2 regions of the Marinactinospora endophytica genome follow, and region 2 is predicted to be linked to the other one. Evidence: riboswitches for the same ligand, from Rfam matches in the RefSeq annotation. Region 2 holds a riboswitch; the other holds the start of a gene.
What was found. A riboswitch is a leader RNA that binds a small molecule or an ion and turns the genes downstream of it on or off. The one in region 2 is predicted to bind S-adenosylmethionine.
Positions count from the first base shown of each region.

Region 1 (7,766 bases), on a different contig from region 2:
GGTGTGTTCGATATCGATGGGCTTGTCATCGTTCCAGTTCCAACTGCCGCCGGTGATTTACGCGGACACGTGTTCCGTACCGTCATCCCCTCCCTTGGAAGGAGAGCAGGCGGTCGAACGGAGAGGCACCCCCTTCGCCCCCGCCCATGGCCGGCGGCGCGCCCGCCGGCATCCCCTTCATCTCGCCACCGCGTTCCATGACGCCGGAGAGCAAGGGTGCCGCTCCCCAGCGAGAGGACCGATCTCACCGCGACACCTCGTACTCCGACATGTAGACCTTGGCCGGCCCCTCCTCCGAAGGATCCGGATACAGGACCACCGCTATGAGCTGCGTGCTGAAATCACCGACAAGGAACTCACACCCCCGGGGAGGTCCCGGGTAGCGCTCCAGATCCGCGGGATCGATCCGAAGCTGTTCCCGTTCGTACTCGGCCAGGCCATCGGCGTACGAGAGAAGACTTCCCTCTTGCTCGCAGACGGATTCCGCGGCCCCATGATCATCGATCACAAAGCTGATCCAATAGACGACCCGCCCATAATCGTCGAACCCCGAATCCACACCGACCTCCCGCATCCCCTCAGGCAACGACAGGTCACTGAACTCCGCGAACCCCTCCAAAGACGCCTCAGGCGGAGGCACCGTAGGATTCGGAACCTCCCATCGAGGCTCGATCACATCCTCCAGCGAGCACCCGACAAGCATCACGAGAACAGCCGACAGAAAGAACACCTTACGGACACCCATCGGACCGGTCCCCCTCATCGCCTCATCACCACGTTCCATGGCGGCCGGGTATAGGAGGTGGCACTCCGGCGGTGGTGTCAACGTCACCGCGATACCTCGTACTCCGACATGTAGACCTTGGCCGGCCCCTCCTCCGAAGGATCCGGATACAAGACCACCGCCATGACCTCCGTACTGAGATCACCGATAAGGGCCTCACAACCCCGCGGAACGCCTGAATGGCGTTCCAGATCCGCGGGATCGATACGCAACTTCTCACGCTCATATGCGGGAACACCATCACTGTATGGCAGGAAGATCCCCGCCTGCTCGCAGACGGATTCCGCGGCCTTATGGTCGTCGATCACGAAATCGATCCAGTAGACGACCCGCCCGTAATCGTCGAACCCCGAATCCACACCGACCTCCCGCACCCCCTCAGGCAACGACAGGTCACTGAACTCCGCGAACCCCTCCAAAGACGCCTCAGGCGGAGACACCGTGGGATCCGGAACCTCCAATTGAGGTTCGATCACATCCTCCAGCGAACACCCGGAGAGCACCACGAGAACGGCCGTAGACGAGAACGCCTTGTCGATCCACCCTGAAACGGCCATGCCTCTCCTCCACTCCTCCACGAGCGGTTTCCAGATGAGGACCCTACGCGACCGATCTTCACGGGACCGGAGTGGTTTCCCCATCCGGCCACCGGAACGGTTCCGGCCCTTCTATCGCGCGCAGTGGCTCCGGCGGCAGGCATGGGCCCATGTCCCGCTCCGCCATCCGCCCGATCCTCCACGGAAAGTGATGTCTCAAGCCATCGAATTCATGTTCTTCCGTGAATTCGGCGATGCCCCGGTCCCTTTGTCGCCGGGGCCTGGCACGAGTGGAACAGCACCGCCGGCCGTCGCCCGTCCCACCGTCCCCGTTCCGGTGTGCCGGAGCCTCCGGAAAACCAGGTGCCTCATGTCGGAGGGTGCCGTTACCGTCGGTCCCATTCGTCCCCATCACTCCAGGAGGCGCAGGTGAAGCACTCCACCCCCGAGGCCGCGCGGATCGCCGACCAGGGCACGATCCTGCTCTGCCAGGTCGGCTCCGGCGTGCACGGAACCTCCGTCGACGGTCTGAACGACCGCGACGAGATGGGGATCTGCGTGGAACCGCCCGAGTACGTGATCGGGCTGCGCTCCTTCGAGCAGTACGTCTTCCGTTCCCAGCCCGAAGGCGCTCGATCGGGTCCCGGCGACCTCGATCTCACCGTGTACTCGCTGCGCAAGTGGATGCGGCTGGCCCTGAGCGGGAATCCCACGGTCCTGTTGCCGCTGTTCGTGCCCGACGCGGAGATCGTCCACCTCTCTCCCCTGGGGGAGGAGCTGCGCGCCTCGGCCTCCCGCATCGTCTCCCGGCAGGCCGGCCACCGTTTCCTGGGCTACCTGCGAACCCAACGCGACAGCCTGCTCGGCCGACGCGGCGGACGCCGCACCAACCGGCCCGAGCTGGTCGACCGCTACGGCTTCGACGTGAAGTTCGCGATGCACATGGTGCGTCTGGGGGTGCAGGGCGTGGAACTGCTGGAGACCGGGCGGATCACGTTGCCGATCCCCGACCCGTGGGGGCCGTGGCTGCGCGACCTGCGCCGTGGGCGCTTCACGCGGGAGGAGGCCCTGGAGGCGGCGAAGGGGTTGGAGGAACGGCTGGAGGAACTGTCGAGGTCGTCGTTCCTGCCCGAGCGGCCCGACCACGCCTGGGCCGACGCCTGGATGACCCGGGCCTACCTGAGCGCCTGGCGTGAGCGCGACGAGGTCGCCTAGCCGGCAGCGGGGCGCCCCGCTGTCTCAGGAGCGGCGCGCCACCCCGGCGAGGACTCCGGTTCCGCGACCGGTGACCTCCTCGTCGGGGTAGGGCCACCAGGCCATGTCGGCGAGGCCGGGTTCGATCAGCCGGAACGGGGCGAACAGCTCGGCGGTGTGTTCCCGGCTCCGCGTGTCGGGGCAGCCGTGGGGCGGCCGGGTGATCGCGAGGTGGCTGCCCGGGCACAGCACCGCGTGGAACGTCGCCGCCAGTTTGTGCGGTTGGAGCGGGCCCGTGAGGCGAAGCTGGGCGTCGAGGACGAACACGGCGACCGGTGCCGTGAAGTCGACCAGCCCCCGGACGCGGAGCCGGCCGATGAGCTCCCCCGCGGGGAGACCGCCGGCGCGTAGGACCGTGATCTCCTCCTCCCCCGCCTGTCCGCGGCCGGCCAGGGAGGGGACGGAGTCGGTGTCGATCCGTAGGAAGTGGGGGTCGGGGACGTGTTCCCGGGCGGCGTCCCGGGCGGCGCCGACGGCGGCGGCGTCGGCGCCCAGGGTGATGTACTGGCGGACGCGCAGATCCGCGGCCAGGTAGCCGACGGCCCGGCGCAGGAAGGCGGTCTGGGCCCGTTCCAGGGGAGAGGGAGGTTTCACGATCGCTTGTGCCCGTGGTGCCGCACGGCGCGGCCCGCTACGTCGTTCGTCCAGCCGGACCACGCGCGGCCAGGGGATCTCCAGCACGCTCGGCCGCCGGTCGGTCCTCGTCGCCCACCAGTGATCAGTCACGATCGCGCTCCCCGAGCCGTCGGCTGATGGGCGCCCGGACCGGAGTGGACTCGTGATCCATTCCGGCTCCGTTACGGTGCCCGTTCATTAGCGCCCGATGCTACCGCCTCTTCGGACTTTTATCCCCCCGGGATAATTCTCACTTTATTTAAGCGAATTTTGTCCTCTGAAAAGTCTTTTGTCCTTTACCCGTGGAGGCGGAGGTCCGGAACCGGGACGATCCGCCCCTCCTCGCGTGCGTAGGTCCACCGGGGTCCCTCCGCCACGAGTTCGGCGACCGCGTGGACGAGGCGGTCCACGTGCTCCGGGGTCGTCCCCAGCCCGATGCTGGCCCGGACCGCGCGTCCGTGTCCCTCCGGCAGGAGCGCCCGGGTGAGGGGGTGGGCGCAGAACAGGCCGTCGCGCACGCCGATCCCGTACTCGGCGGACAGCGCCGCGGCCAGCAGGTCACCCGCCACCCCCTCCACGACGAACGACGTGATCGCCACCCGTGGCCACCCCGTCCCCCACAACGCGAGCTCGGTCACCGCGGAGATTCCCGCCAGGCCGTCCCGCAACCGGCCGAGCAACAGCTCCTCCCGCAGGCGCAGATGTTCCCACCCCGCCTCGGTCAGGGCCTCACAGGCCGCGGCGAGCGCCACCGCCCCGATGACGTTGGGGCTGCCCGCCTCGTGCCGATCCGGTAGGTCGCTCCAGACGACACCGGCGTCGGTGACGTTGGCGGTGGCGCCACCACCGGCCAGGTAGGGGTCGGCCGCCCGGAGCCAGTCGGCGCGTCCGGCGAGCACGCCACAGCCGAAGGGCGCGTAGAGCTTGTGGCCGGAGAAGGCGACGTAGTCGGCGCCGCAGGCCGCCAGGTCGAAGGGCCGGTGCGGGACGAGCTGGGCGGCGTCCACCACGACGCGCGCCCCCTCCTCCCGCGCCACCAGCGCCAGTTCCTCGATCGGCCACACCTCGCCGGTGACGTTGGACGCCGCCGTCACGCACAACAGGCGGGGTCCCGGCCGCGCGGCCCGCAGCGCGGCGCGGGCGGCCTCGACCGCCTCCTCCGGCCCGCCGGGCAGCGGGAGCCGGACGACCTCGCCCGCCCGGCTCCCCTCGTGCTCCCAGGGCAGCAGGCTGGCGTGGTGCTCTCCGGCGAACAGCACCACGGTGGTGCCCCGCGGCAGACACCGCGCCAGGAGGTTGAGCGCGTCGGTGGTGCCGCGGACGAACACCACCGTGTCCTCCTCGCCGGCGCCGACGAAGCGCGCCACCGAGGCCCGGGCCCGCTCGTAGGCGTCCGTGCTGATCTGCGAGTGCAGTCCGGCCCCGCGGTGCACGCTCGCGTAACGGGGCAGCGCCTGTTCGACGGCCTCGCGGACCGCCTCCAGGCACGGGGCGCTGGCCGCGTGGTCGAGGTTGGCGTACTCGGCGCTCCCGCCGGTGACCAGCGGAACCCGCAGTCCGGTCCCGACCACGGCGGGGGCGTCGGGCAGGTCGGTGGAAGCGAGCGGGGACGGGGCGATAGCTGTCATCAGGCACCTCTCAGAGTCACAGAGGACCCCAGGGCGCATCTGCTGGCACCGTCGGACGGGGTCCGCGCTTGTCTGACACGTTGACGTTGGTGGTCGTGTCTCGACCTGGTCCTCACCCGGGGCACCCCACCGCGGAAGGAGGGTTGCCGGCCAGCGAGCCGGGGCTTGGCGCTGGCGCTCATGACCTGGCCCGGACTATAGCGCACGCTCCCCTGGGGAAGGCAAACCGGGCTGTTCGGGGGTGGGAGCGTTGACACCGCCACGATCGGATCCGACATACTGGGAGGGCCTGCCCTCCCGCCGAGGGTGACCGGTCCTTCCCGGTCGTCCTGTCCAGGCGCGAGACTCCAGTGCAAGACATGGAGTACTCGCATGCCCTCTGGAGGAACAGCACCGTGCAGGCACACGACCGTTTCCGGCCGCTCCTGGACAACCCCGACGTGGTCCTGGTCTCGGGCTACGCCCGCCTTCCCGACACGGTCGCCGGTCACTCCCAATACGAACGGCTGGGGGTCGTGCTCGCCGTCGACCTCTCCGACGGCCGCGTCGTCGCCGCGGACACCACCTTGCTGACCGATCTCGCCCGAGAGTTCTTCCGCTGTCTCGTGGAGGGGCTGTCGGTCCGTACCGACACCGCCGAAATGGTGCGTCGCGTCCAGACCCGTTACGCCGGGCAGTCGGGGGGAGCGCTGGCCACGGCACTCCGCCGCTGTCTGGAGACCTGTCACCAGTTGCGCGCTTCCCGCGCCGGCACGCATGAGGAGTGTTCCCGAGGATGACCGACACCGATCGCACCGCCCCCTCCGGTCCCCTGGACGGGATCCTCGTCGCCGACCTGTCCCGGGTGCTCGCCGGGCCCTACGCCACCATGCTGCTGGCCGACCTCGGAGCCGAGGTCGTCAAGGTGGAACACCCCGGTCACGGAGACGACACCCGCTCGTGGGGACCGCCCCGGGCCGGTGGGGAGGCCGCCTACTACCTGGCCGTCAACCGCGGCAAACGGAGTCTGGCCGTGGACGTCAAGGACCCCGACGGTCTGGCCGCGGTGCGGGAGCTGTGCGCGCGCGCCGACGTGGTGGTCCAGAACTTCCGTCCGGGTGTGGCCGAACGGCTCGGCCTGGGGTACGCGGCGGTGCGGGAGCGCAACCCCGCGGTGGTCTACTGCTCCATCAGCGGCTTCGGCCCCGGGCACGTCCCCGCCCAACGGCCGGGGTTCGACCTGATCGTGCAGGCGGAGAGCGGGCTGATGGCGGTGACGGGCGAGCCAGACGGCGCGCCGGCCAAGGTGGGCGTCGCCGTGACCGACGTCCTGACCGGGCTCAACGCGGCCGTGGCGATCCTCGGCGCGCTGGTGCGCGCCCGCGCGTCGGGAAGGGGCGAGCACGTCACCGTGTCGCTGATCGGCTCCGCCCTGTCCGGGCTGGTCAACCTCGCCCAGCAGGCCCTGGTCACCGGCCGCGAGCCGGGACGCGCCGGCAACGCCCACGGCGCGATCGTGCCCTACCAGGTCTTTCCCACCGCCGATTCCGACATCGTGATCGCCGCCGGCAACGACACGCTGTACCGGCGCCTGTGCGCCGTGCTGGAGCGGCCGGACCTGGCGGCCGACCCACGCTACGCCACCAACCCCGGCCGGGTGGAGCATCGCGGGGAACTGGTCGCCGAGATCACCTCGGTACTGCGTGGGCGCGGCGCCGAGGAGTGGACCCGGCTGCTGATGGAGGCGGGCGTGCCGGTGGGCCGGGTGCGTGGCGTGCTCGACGCGATCCGCACGGCCGACGCGGCCGGCGACGACGTCACCATGACGACCGACCACCCCACCGCCGGGCGCCTGGACCTGGTCCGGGCCGGCTTCCGGCTGGAGTCCCAGGCCGATGACGCCGGCGCGGTGTCACCGCCTCCCCTCCTGGGTCAGCACTCGGCCTCCGTGCTCGCCGAGCTGGGCTTCACGGCCGAGCAGATCGGCGGGATGATCGACCGGGGCGCGGCCCGGCAGGCCACTCCCTGACGATCCGCCCGCCGGCACGCTCGGTTCCCTGGACATCCACACCACAACCGAAAGGACCCATCATGGGCGACCAGCACAAGCCCGCCGCCCCCGACGCGCGGGACTTCCTCGCCGTTGACACGTCGCTGGACGCGGAGGAGGGCTCGATCCGCGACACGGTCCGCGACTTCGCGACCCGGGAGCTCCTCCCCCACGTCGCCGACTGGTTCGAGGCCGGCACGATCCCCGACCCTCGCGGACTGGCCAAGGCGTTCGGCGACCTCGGCGTGTTCGGCATGCACCTGGAGGGCTACGGGTGCGCCGGGACGAGCGCGGTCGCCTACGGGCTGGCCTGTCGTGAACTGGAGGCGGTGGACTCGGGGCTGCGCAGCTTCGTGTCGGTCCAGGGGTCACTGGCGATGACCGCGATCCACCGGTACGGCTCGGAGGAGCAGAAACGGGAGTGGTTGCCGCGCATGGCGGCCGGCGAGGCGATCGGCTGCTTCGGACTGACCGAACCGGACTCCGGCAGCGACCCCGGATCGATGCGCACCCGCGCCCGCCGTGACGGCTCCGACTGGATCCTCGACGGGACGAAGATGTGGATCACCAACGGCTCGGTGGCCGATGTCGCCGTGGTCTGGGCGACGACGGAAGAGGGGATCCGCGGGTTCCTCGTCCCCGCGGGAACGCCCGGCTTCAGCGCCAACGTGATCCACCGCAAGCTGTCGTTGCGCGCGTCGATCACCTCCGAACTGGTGCTCGACGGAGTGCGGCTGCCGGAGTCGGCGCGGCTTCCCGGTGCGGCCGGTCTGGGCGCGCCGTTGTCGTGCCTCAACGAGGCCCGTTACGGGATCGTGTGGGGGGTCGCCGGCGCGGCGCGCGCCTGCTACGAGGCCGCGCTGGAGTACGCCGGCACGAGGGTGCAGTTCGGCCGTCCGATCGCGGCCTTCCAACTCACC
Region 1 is NZ_BAAGVM010000001.1:577,518-585,283, reverse strand. It holds gene ACYVHU_RS02600 (hypothetical protein) at 245-832, opposite strand; gene ACYVHU_RS02595 (hypothetical protein) at 829-1,425, opposite strand; gene ACYVHU_RS02590 (nucleotidyltransferase domain-containing protein) at 1,750-2,535, shown strand; gene ACYVHU_RS02585 (SAM-dependent methyltransferase) at 2,560-3,300, opposite strand; gene ACYVHU_RS02580 (aminotransferase class V-fold PLP-dependent enzyme) at 3,486-4,817, opposite strand; SAM riboswitch class IV at 4,877-5,003, opposite strand; gene ACYVHU_RS02575 (DUF3870 domain-containing protein) at 5,213-5,596, shown strand; gene ACYVHU_RS02570 (CaiB/BaiF CoA transferase family protein) at 5,593-6,825, shown strand; gene ACYVHU_RS02565 (acyl-CoA dehydrogenase family protein) at 6,888-7,766, shown strand, end outside.
Region 1: it holds a riboswitch for S-adenosylmethionine, as region 2 does, so the genes downstream of both, ACYVHU_RS02580 (aminotransferase class V-fold PLP-dependent enzyme) here and thrC (threonine synthase) in region 2, are expected to answer to the same signal.

Region 2 (7,766 bases):
CGTCTTGAGGCCGTCACCGGTGTTGAGGACGACGGTCTCGGCGTCGGGGTCGATGTCCCCTTGGGCGACCAGCTTGCGCAGCACACCGGTGGTGACCCCGCCGGCGGTCTCGGCGAAGACGCCCTCGGTGCGGGCGAGCAGGCGGATCGAGTCGACGATCTCGTCGTCGTCGACGTGCGCCACCGCGCCGCCCGTACGCCGGCAGATGTCCAGCACGTAGGGGCCGTCCGCCGGGTTGCCGATGGCCAGGGACTTGGCGATGGTGTCGGGCTTGACCGGCTGGATGACGTCGTGGCCGTCCTCCCAGGCCCGCGCCACCGGTGAGCAGCCCGTGGCCTGCGCCCCGAACACCTTGTAGGGCCTGTCCTCGACCAGGCCGAGCGCGATCAGCTCCCGGAAGCCCTTGTCGATCTTGGTGAGCTGGGAGCCCGAGGCGATCGGGACGACGATCTGGTCGGGAAGCCGCCAGCCGAGCTGCTCGGCGATCTCGTAGGCCAGCGTCTTGGAGCCCTCGCCGTAGTAGGGCCGCAGGTTGACGTTGACGAAACCCCAGTCCTCACCCGCCGGGTCGCCGATGAGCTCGGAGCAGAAGCGGTTGACGTCGTCGTAGTTGCCGTCGATGGCGACGACCCGGCCACCGTAGACGGCGGCCATGACGACCTTGGCCTCTTCGAGGCCGGCCGGGATGAACACGCACGAACGGAACCCGGCGCGGGCCGCCGCCGCCCCCACCGCGCCGGCCAGGTTGCCGGTGGAGGAGCAGGACAGCGTCGTGAACCCGAAGTTGCGCGCCGCCTCGACGGCCATGGCGACGACGCGGTCCTTGAAGGAGTGGGTGGGGTTGGCCGAGTCGTCCTTGACGTGCAGCGAGCGCAGCCCGAGTTCGGCGGCGAGGCGGTCGGCGCGCACCAGCGGGGTCAGGCCCGGGTTCATGTTCGGGAGTTCGCGGACGTTGGCCGGGACCGGCAGCAGGCCCGCGTAGCGCCAGATGTTGTTGGGGCCGCGCTCGATGGACTCGCGGGTGATGTCGCCGAACTCGTAGGCCACCTCAAGAGGGCCGAAACAGAACTCGCAGGCGAAGCGCGGGCCGAGGTCGTAGCGCTCACCGCACTCGCGGCAGGAGAGCGCGACGGCGGGGCCGAAGGCGGCGGAGGTGGGCGTGCTGGGTTCCGTGGCGGTTACCGCCATGCGAGGCGTCTCCCCTCATCTTTACCCGTGGACCACTTTGGTCCCGGGCCGGAGTTGGCACCTGTCCCGGCCGCCTCGCACCTGACGAGCAACGTGTACCGAGATGGTTGCCGGGGCTTCGTAGGGCCGGTCCCTCCACCCCTCTGGATGAGCAATATGAAGTTGTCGGGAAAAGCGGATTCCTGAATCCGTTGGTCACTGTAACCGACCGCCTCGCGGTTTTTCCAGCCGGGTCCGGGAGTTCCCCCGGCCCCCGAAACCGGAGGTGATCAACCGCCCCGGCGGGGCAGCAGATGGTAGGGGGGCCACCCCACGTCCTGGCGGTGGGGCGAGCGGGGACGTGTTTGCGCCGCATCCGTCCGGGTGAGACTCACCACGTCACTACCGCATACCCCGCTCTGTCCCACTGCCCGATCCATGTAGTTAAGTAGGGGTTCCTTGCAATTCACGGGAGAGGTGGACGATCAGGTGGACAAGGCGCAGATCCTCGTCGCTTCCAACCGGGGTCCGGTTTCCTTCTCGGTCGACGATGACGGTTCCCTGAGGTTCCGTCGTGGCGGCGGTGGTCTCGTCTCCGGGCTGAGCTCGGTCGCCGGGGACGCCGACACCCTGTGGGTGTGCGCCGCGCTCTCCGACGCCGACCGCAAGGCGGTCTCGGAGTCTCCCGAGGGCCGCATCGACCAGGCCGGCTTCGATCTCGGCGGTGCCCGGGTGCGGATGATCGACATCCCGGCCGCCACGTTCGCCAACGCCTACAACTCGGTCGCCAACTCGACGCTGTGGTTCGTCCACCACATGCTCTACGACACCCCGAACAAGCCGCTGTTCGACGCCGGTTTCCGCACCGAGTGGGACGACTACCGCGCCTACAACGCGGCGTTCGCCGAGGCGCTGGTCACCGGCGCCGCCGACGGCGCCAAGGTCGCGGTCCAGGACTACCATCTGGCGCTCGTCCCCAGGATGATGCGCGGCCGCCGCCCCGACCTGCGTATCGCGCACTTCTCCCACACCCCCTGGGCCCCGCCCGAGTACTTCCGGATGCTGCCGGCCGACATCGGCCGGGAGCTCCTGGAGGGCATGCTGGGCGCCGACCACGTCGGTTTCCTCAGCCGGCGCTGGGCCGACGCCTTCCTGCGCTGCTGTGAGACGTTCCTGCGCGCCGACGTCAACTGGGACAACCGGACCGTGGACTGCGGTGGGCGGATCGTCCGGGTGGGCGTGCACGGGCTGGGCGCCGACGCCGAGGGGCTGCGCGCCCGGGCCGCGGCCGAGGACGTCGCCGAACGCCGCGCCGCCCTGCGGGAGATGGTCGGCGACCGCCGGCTGATCCTGCGCGTCGACCGCACGGAACTGTCCAAGAACATCGTCCGCGGCCTGGCCGCCTACCGTGAGCTGCTGGTGAAGCGGCCCGAGTGGCGCGAGCGCGTCACCCACCTCGCCTTCGCCTACCCCAGCCGGGGCGACGTCCCGGAGTACCGGGCCTACACCGAGAGCGTGCGCCGCCTCGCCGAGGAGATCAACGCGGAGTTCGGCACCGACGACTGGACGCCGGTCGTCTTGGAGGTCAACGACGACTACGCGCGTTCGCTGGCCTCCTACCAGATCGCCGACGTGCTGCTGGTCAACCCCATCCGCGACGGCATGAACCTGGTCGCCAAGGAGGGGCCGGTGCTGTCGCAGGAGGGCTGCGCGCTGGTGCTGTCCACGGAGGCCGGAGCGGCCGACGACCTGGGCCGTGACGCGATCCTGGTCAACCCCTACGACGTCAGCGAGACCGCCGAGGCGCTGCACACCGCGCTGTCGATGCCCGACGCCGAGCGCCGTGAGCGCTGCACCCGCCTGGCCGAGGCGGCCGTCGCGCTGCCGCCGCAGCGCTGGTTCGCCGACCAGCTGCGCGCCCTGGTCTGAGAACACGACGCGACGGCGGACGCCCGCGGCGGGACCTCCCGCCGCGGGCGTCCGCCGTCGCGTTCGGGCGCCTCTCCTCCCCTCTGCCCTGAGCAGATCTCCGCAGGGCAGAAACGCTCGCCGGCGCCTTCCCCCAAGGCGCAGCCTGGAGGGGACCGGCCGGGAGCGGGCGAACGCGCCCGCCCACCGCGGCCGCGAGAAGGAGGAGATCATGCTCGTGACACCCCCACGGCTCGCCGCGTCGGAGATCGGCGCGGCACCGTTCGACGACCACGTCGCCACCCGGCTCCTCCACGGCCGGATGGTGGTCCTGGGCACCCAGGTGGACGAGGCGAGCGCCAATCGCGTCTGCGCCCAGCTGCTGCTGCTCGCCGAGGAGGACCCACGGCGGGACATCGTCCTGTGCGTCAACAGTCCCGGCGGCTCGGTCCACGCCGGGATGGCCGTCTACGACACGATGCGCTTCATCCCCAACGACGTCGTGACGCTCGGGATGGGCATCGCCGCCAGCATGGGGCAGTTCCTGCTGTGCGCGGGAACGCCGGGCAAGCGCTACGCCCTGCCCCACACTCGCGTGATGATGCACCAGCCCTCCGGCGGGCTGGGCGGCACCGCCGCCGACATCGCCGTCCAGGCCGAGAACCTCGCGCACACCAAGTCGACGATGCAGCGGCTCATCGCCGAGCACACCGGTCAACCGCTCGAACGGGTCGTGGCGGACCAGCGCCGCGACCGGTGGTTCACCGCCGAGGAGGCCAGGGACTACGGGTTCGTCGACCAGGTCGTGCGCAGCGCCGCGGAGCTGGGCGGCGACGCGGCCCGCCGGTTCGGGTTCAGCGCGGACGGGCGGGGGGCGCGGGCGTGAGCGGGCGTTACACCGTGCCGATGGTGGTCGAACGCACCCCGTCGGGGGAGCGCTCCTCCGACGTGTTCAGCCGCCTGCTGTCGGAGCGGATCGTCTTCATCGGCACACCGATCGACGACGACGTCGCCAACGTGGTCATGGCGCAGCTGCTGCACCTGGACCACGAGAGCAGCACCGGCGACATCCAGCTCTACATCAACTCCCCGGGAGGGTCCACCACCGCGTTGACGGCGATCTACGACACGATGCAGTTCGTACGCGCCGACGTCGCGACGTTCTGCATGGGCCAGGCGGCCTCGGCCGCGGCGGTGCTGCTCGCGGCCGGAGCGCCCGGCAAGCGCATGGCGTTGCCGCACTCGCGGGTCCTGCTGCACCAGCCTTCGGCCGAGGGTCGGGGCGAGGCCGCCGACCTGGAGATCCAGGCGGCCGAGGTGCTGCGGGTGCGGGCGGAGATCGAGGAGATCCTGGCCCTGCACACCGGGCAGAGCGTGGAACGGCTGCGGGAGGACACCGACCGGGACAGGATCTTCACCGCGCGCCAGGCGCAGGAGTACGGCCTGGTCGACGGGCTGGTCGCCACGCGCCTCCCCGCGGTGGCGCCCCGATGAGACGCCACCGCGACACGGCTCCACGGCCCCGGGTCAGGCCGCCAGCGCCATGGCGCGCGGAGCGCTCCCCCGCATCGGGCGCATCGGGGGGTGGGCCGGTGCGGCGGTGAGCTCGCTGTGCAGGCCGCCCAGGAGATCGACGAGGTGGAGGCCGAGCGCCCGGTACACGGCCGCGAGCACCTCGGAGGAGGGCTCCTTGCGGCCCCGTTCGATCTCGGAGAGGTAGGGCAGCGACACCTGGGCGGCCTCGGCGACCTCGCGCAGCGTGCGCCCCTGCTCCAGGCGGGCACGGCGCAGCACGGTGCCGATGAGATCGCGCATCAGCGGCTCGCCGTGGACCTGGGGGAGGGGGGTGGCCGGTACCGGGCGTTCGCTCATGGGTCCTCCGCAACCGGATCGAACGGTGTGGCTGGACCCGACCCTAAGGTCTTCCCGGGGGCCACACCACGGTTTGGTCCCCGCGGGCGCCCGGTTCAGCGCGCGGCGTAATCCAAGGCCGGTTCAGCCGTCCTTGACCGCTGCGGCCAGCTCCTCCAGAAGCTCCACGACACCGGCCGGGCCGGTCACGACCAGGTCGGCTCGTTCGGCGAGCGCGACGACCTCGTCCGAGCCGCTGCACACGGTCAGCCCGGCCACCCCGCGCTCGCGTGCCCGTTCCACCGCGTCGAAGGCGGCGAGGTCTCCCAGGTCGTCCCCCGCGTAGAGCACGGATCCGGCGCCGCGCTCGGTGAGGAAGGCGGTCAACGCCGCCCCCTTGTCCATGCCGGGCGGGCGCATCTCGATGACCATGCGCCCCGGTTCGATGGCCAGGCCGGTGCGGGCGGCCAGCTCGGTCAACGGCGCGCGCAGCAGGTCCAGCGCGGCGTCGGGGTCGGGGGTCCGGCGGGTGTGCACGGCCAGCGCGTGCTCCTTGTCCTCGATCCAGGTGCCCTCGGGCGCGCCGCAACGGGACAGCAGCGCGGGCAGCTCCGCGCGGACGGTCGCCACACCGGGCGGGGGCTCGGGAACGTCGATCCGCCCCGCCTCCCAGCGCTCCCTGCCGTACTGGCCGAGCACGACGATGCCGGGGACCTGCGCCAAGCCCCCGTATTCGACCGCGGTCGCGGCCGGCCGCCCGGTGACGATGACGACGGTGTCGACCAGCGGGGCGAGCCGGCCCAGCGCCGGGACGACACCGGGGTGGGCGCGGGCCTGCCTGGGGTCGGGGACGATGGGGGCGAGCGTTCCGTCGAAGTCGAACGCGAGGACGGCCCGACGCGGATCGGACAGGATCTGTTCCAGCGCCTGTACGCCTACGGTGGTCCGGGGAGAGGGCAGGGACATCGGGTGGCTTCCGGTTTCGTGGTCCTCGTCGCCGCGCGGTGCCGCGCGGGCGGGAGTTCGCGGCTGCGCCGCGGCCCCTAGAGCTGGATGCCCAGCATACGGGCGGTGCGCTGGCGGCGACGGTCGGCGCGCAGCCGGCGGATCCGCTTCACGGTCATCGGGTCGTGGGCCAGCGCCTCGGGCCGGTCGATGAGACCATTGAGCAACTGGTAGTAGCGCGTCGGGGAGAAGCCGAACTCGTCACGGATGGCCTGTTCCTTGGAGCCTTCGAACTTCCACCACTGGCGTTCGAACGCGAGGATCCGCTGTTCGCGTTCGCCGAGATCGGTCTCTCCTGTGGCCCCGTCCGCTGGGAGATCTGATGTTCCTCGGGAAAAAGGCCCGACATCTGACATTGGGCGGCTCCTCGTCCGGATTGGCGCGACTTATCGTAGCGACTCCGCTTGAGTGTTGAGGGGGAGAACATCCATGACTGACCTCGGGGGGAACAGATACCTGTCCTTCCTGACCGACTACGGAACCCTCGACGGCTTCGTGGCGATCTGCCACGGGCAGATGCTGCGCCACGCCCCGCACGTCCGGGTCATCGACATCACCCACGAGATCGCGCCGGGCAACGTCCGACGTGGTGCGACGGTGCTCGCCGAGACGCTTCCCGAACTTCCTCCCGGGGGCGTGCACGTGGGCGTGGTGGACCCCGGGGTGGGCACCCGACGGCGCAGCGTGGCGATCGCCGCGGGCGGTCACGTGCTCGTCGGCCCCGACAATGGGCTGTTGCCCTGGGCCGCCGACGCGCTCGGCGGCGCGGAGGCGGTGTGGGAGCTGACCAACGAGGACCTGTGGCGCCGTCCCGTGTCGGCGACCTTCCACGGCCGGGACGTCTACGCGCCCGTGGCGGCGCGGATCGCGGCGGGGCTGTCGCCGGCCGAGACCGGGGAGCGCATTCCTCCGGAGTCCCTGGTCCGGCTTCCCCCGCCACGTCGTTCGGTCACGGCCGGTACCGCCCTGGGAGAGGTCCGGGCGGTCGACCGGTTCGGCAACTGCCAGCTCTCCCTGCGCGGTGACGACATGGAACGCCTCGTCCCCGGGGGCACACCGGCCACTGTGGAGGCGGCGCTGCCCTGTGGCGTGCGCGAGCTTCCCGTCACCACCACGTTCGGCGCCGTCCCCGAGGGCCGACCGCTCCTGTTCGTCGATTCCGCCGGGTACGCCGCGCTCGCCGTCAACGGCGGTGACGCGGCGGCCGTCCTCGGGCTGACCGTGGGCGACCACGTCACCCTGCGCGCGGGAGGACGGTCCCGGCCCGGGCCCCGCGGGGTCTAGGCGCGTGACGGCAGAGGCAAGTGGTGCACTCGTGACAGAATGACCAGCGCCTACGGGGGCACGGCAAGGGCGACGAAGTACGACATCAGCCCGGCCGAAGGGATCGCGGGAGGGGTAGTCCGCCATGCGCAGGCACAGGATCGTCACATCCGCCGTCCTAGGGGCGTGCACCGCGCTGTCCGGGAGCCTCCTCGCAGCCGCTCCCGCGACCGCGGCGCAGGCGACCGAGGGCGTGCAGGACCTACGACTCGACCAATGGGGCCTGGAGGCGATCGGCGCCTCCGACGCCTGGGAGACCACACGCGGCGCCGGGGTGACGGTCGCCGTGCTCGACACCGGTGTGGACGACACCCACCCCGACCTCTCGGGCTCCGTCGCCTTCGGCCCCGACCTCACCGGGCAGGGCCGCGAACCCGGCAACGGCTACGCCGGGGAGCACGGCACGATGATGGCGGGGATCATCGCCGCCAGCGGACACGGCCGGGAGCACACCGGCGGTGTCATGGGGGTGGCCCCTGAGGCGGGGATCCTGTCGATCCGGGTCGCCTCCG
Region 2 is NZ_BAAGVM010000002.1:353,932-361,697, reverse strand. It holds gene thrC (threonine synthase) at 1-1,188, opposite strand, end outside; SAM riboswitch class I at 1,201-1,342, opposite strand; gene ACYVHU_RS05560 (alpha,alpha-trehalose-phosphate synthase (UDP-forming)) at 1,657-3,096, shown strand; gene ACYVHU_RS05555 (ClpP family protease) at 3,308-3,961, shown strand; gene ACYVHU_RS05550 (ATP-dependent Clp protease proteolytic subunit) at 3,958-4,569, shown strand; gene ACYVHU_RS05545 (helix-turn-helix domain-containing protein) at 4,603-4,947, opposite strand; gene otsB (trehalose-phosphatase) at 5,071-5,892, opposite strand; gene ACYVHU_RS05535 (DUF3263 domain-containing protein) at 5,970-6,287, opposite strand; gene ACYVHU_RS05530 (SAM hydrolase/SAM-dependent halogenase family protein) at 6,361-7,215, shown strand; gene ACYVHU_RS05525 (S8 family serine peptidase) at 7,340-7,766, shown strand, end outside.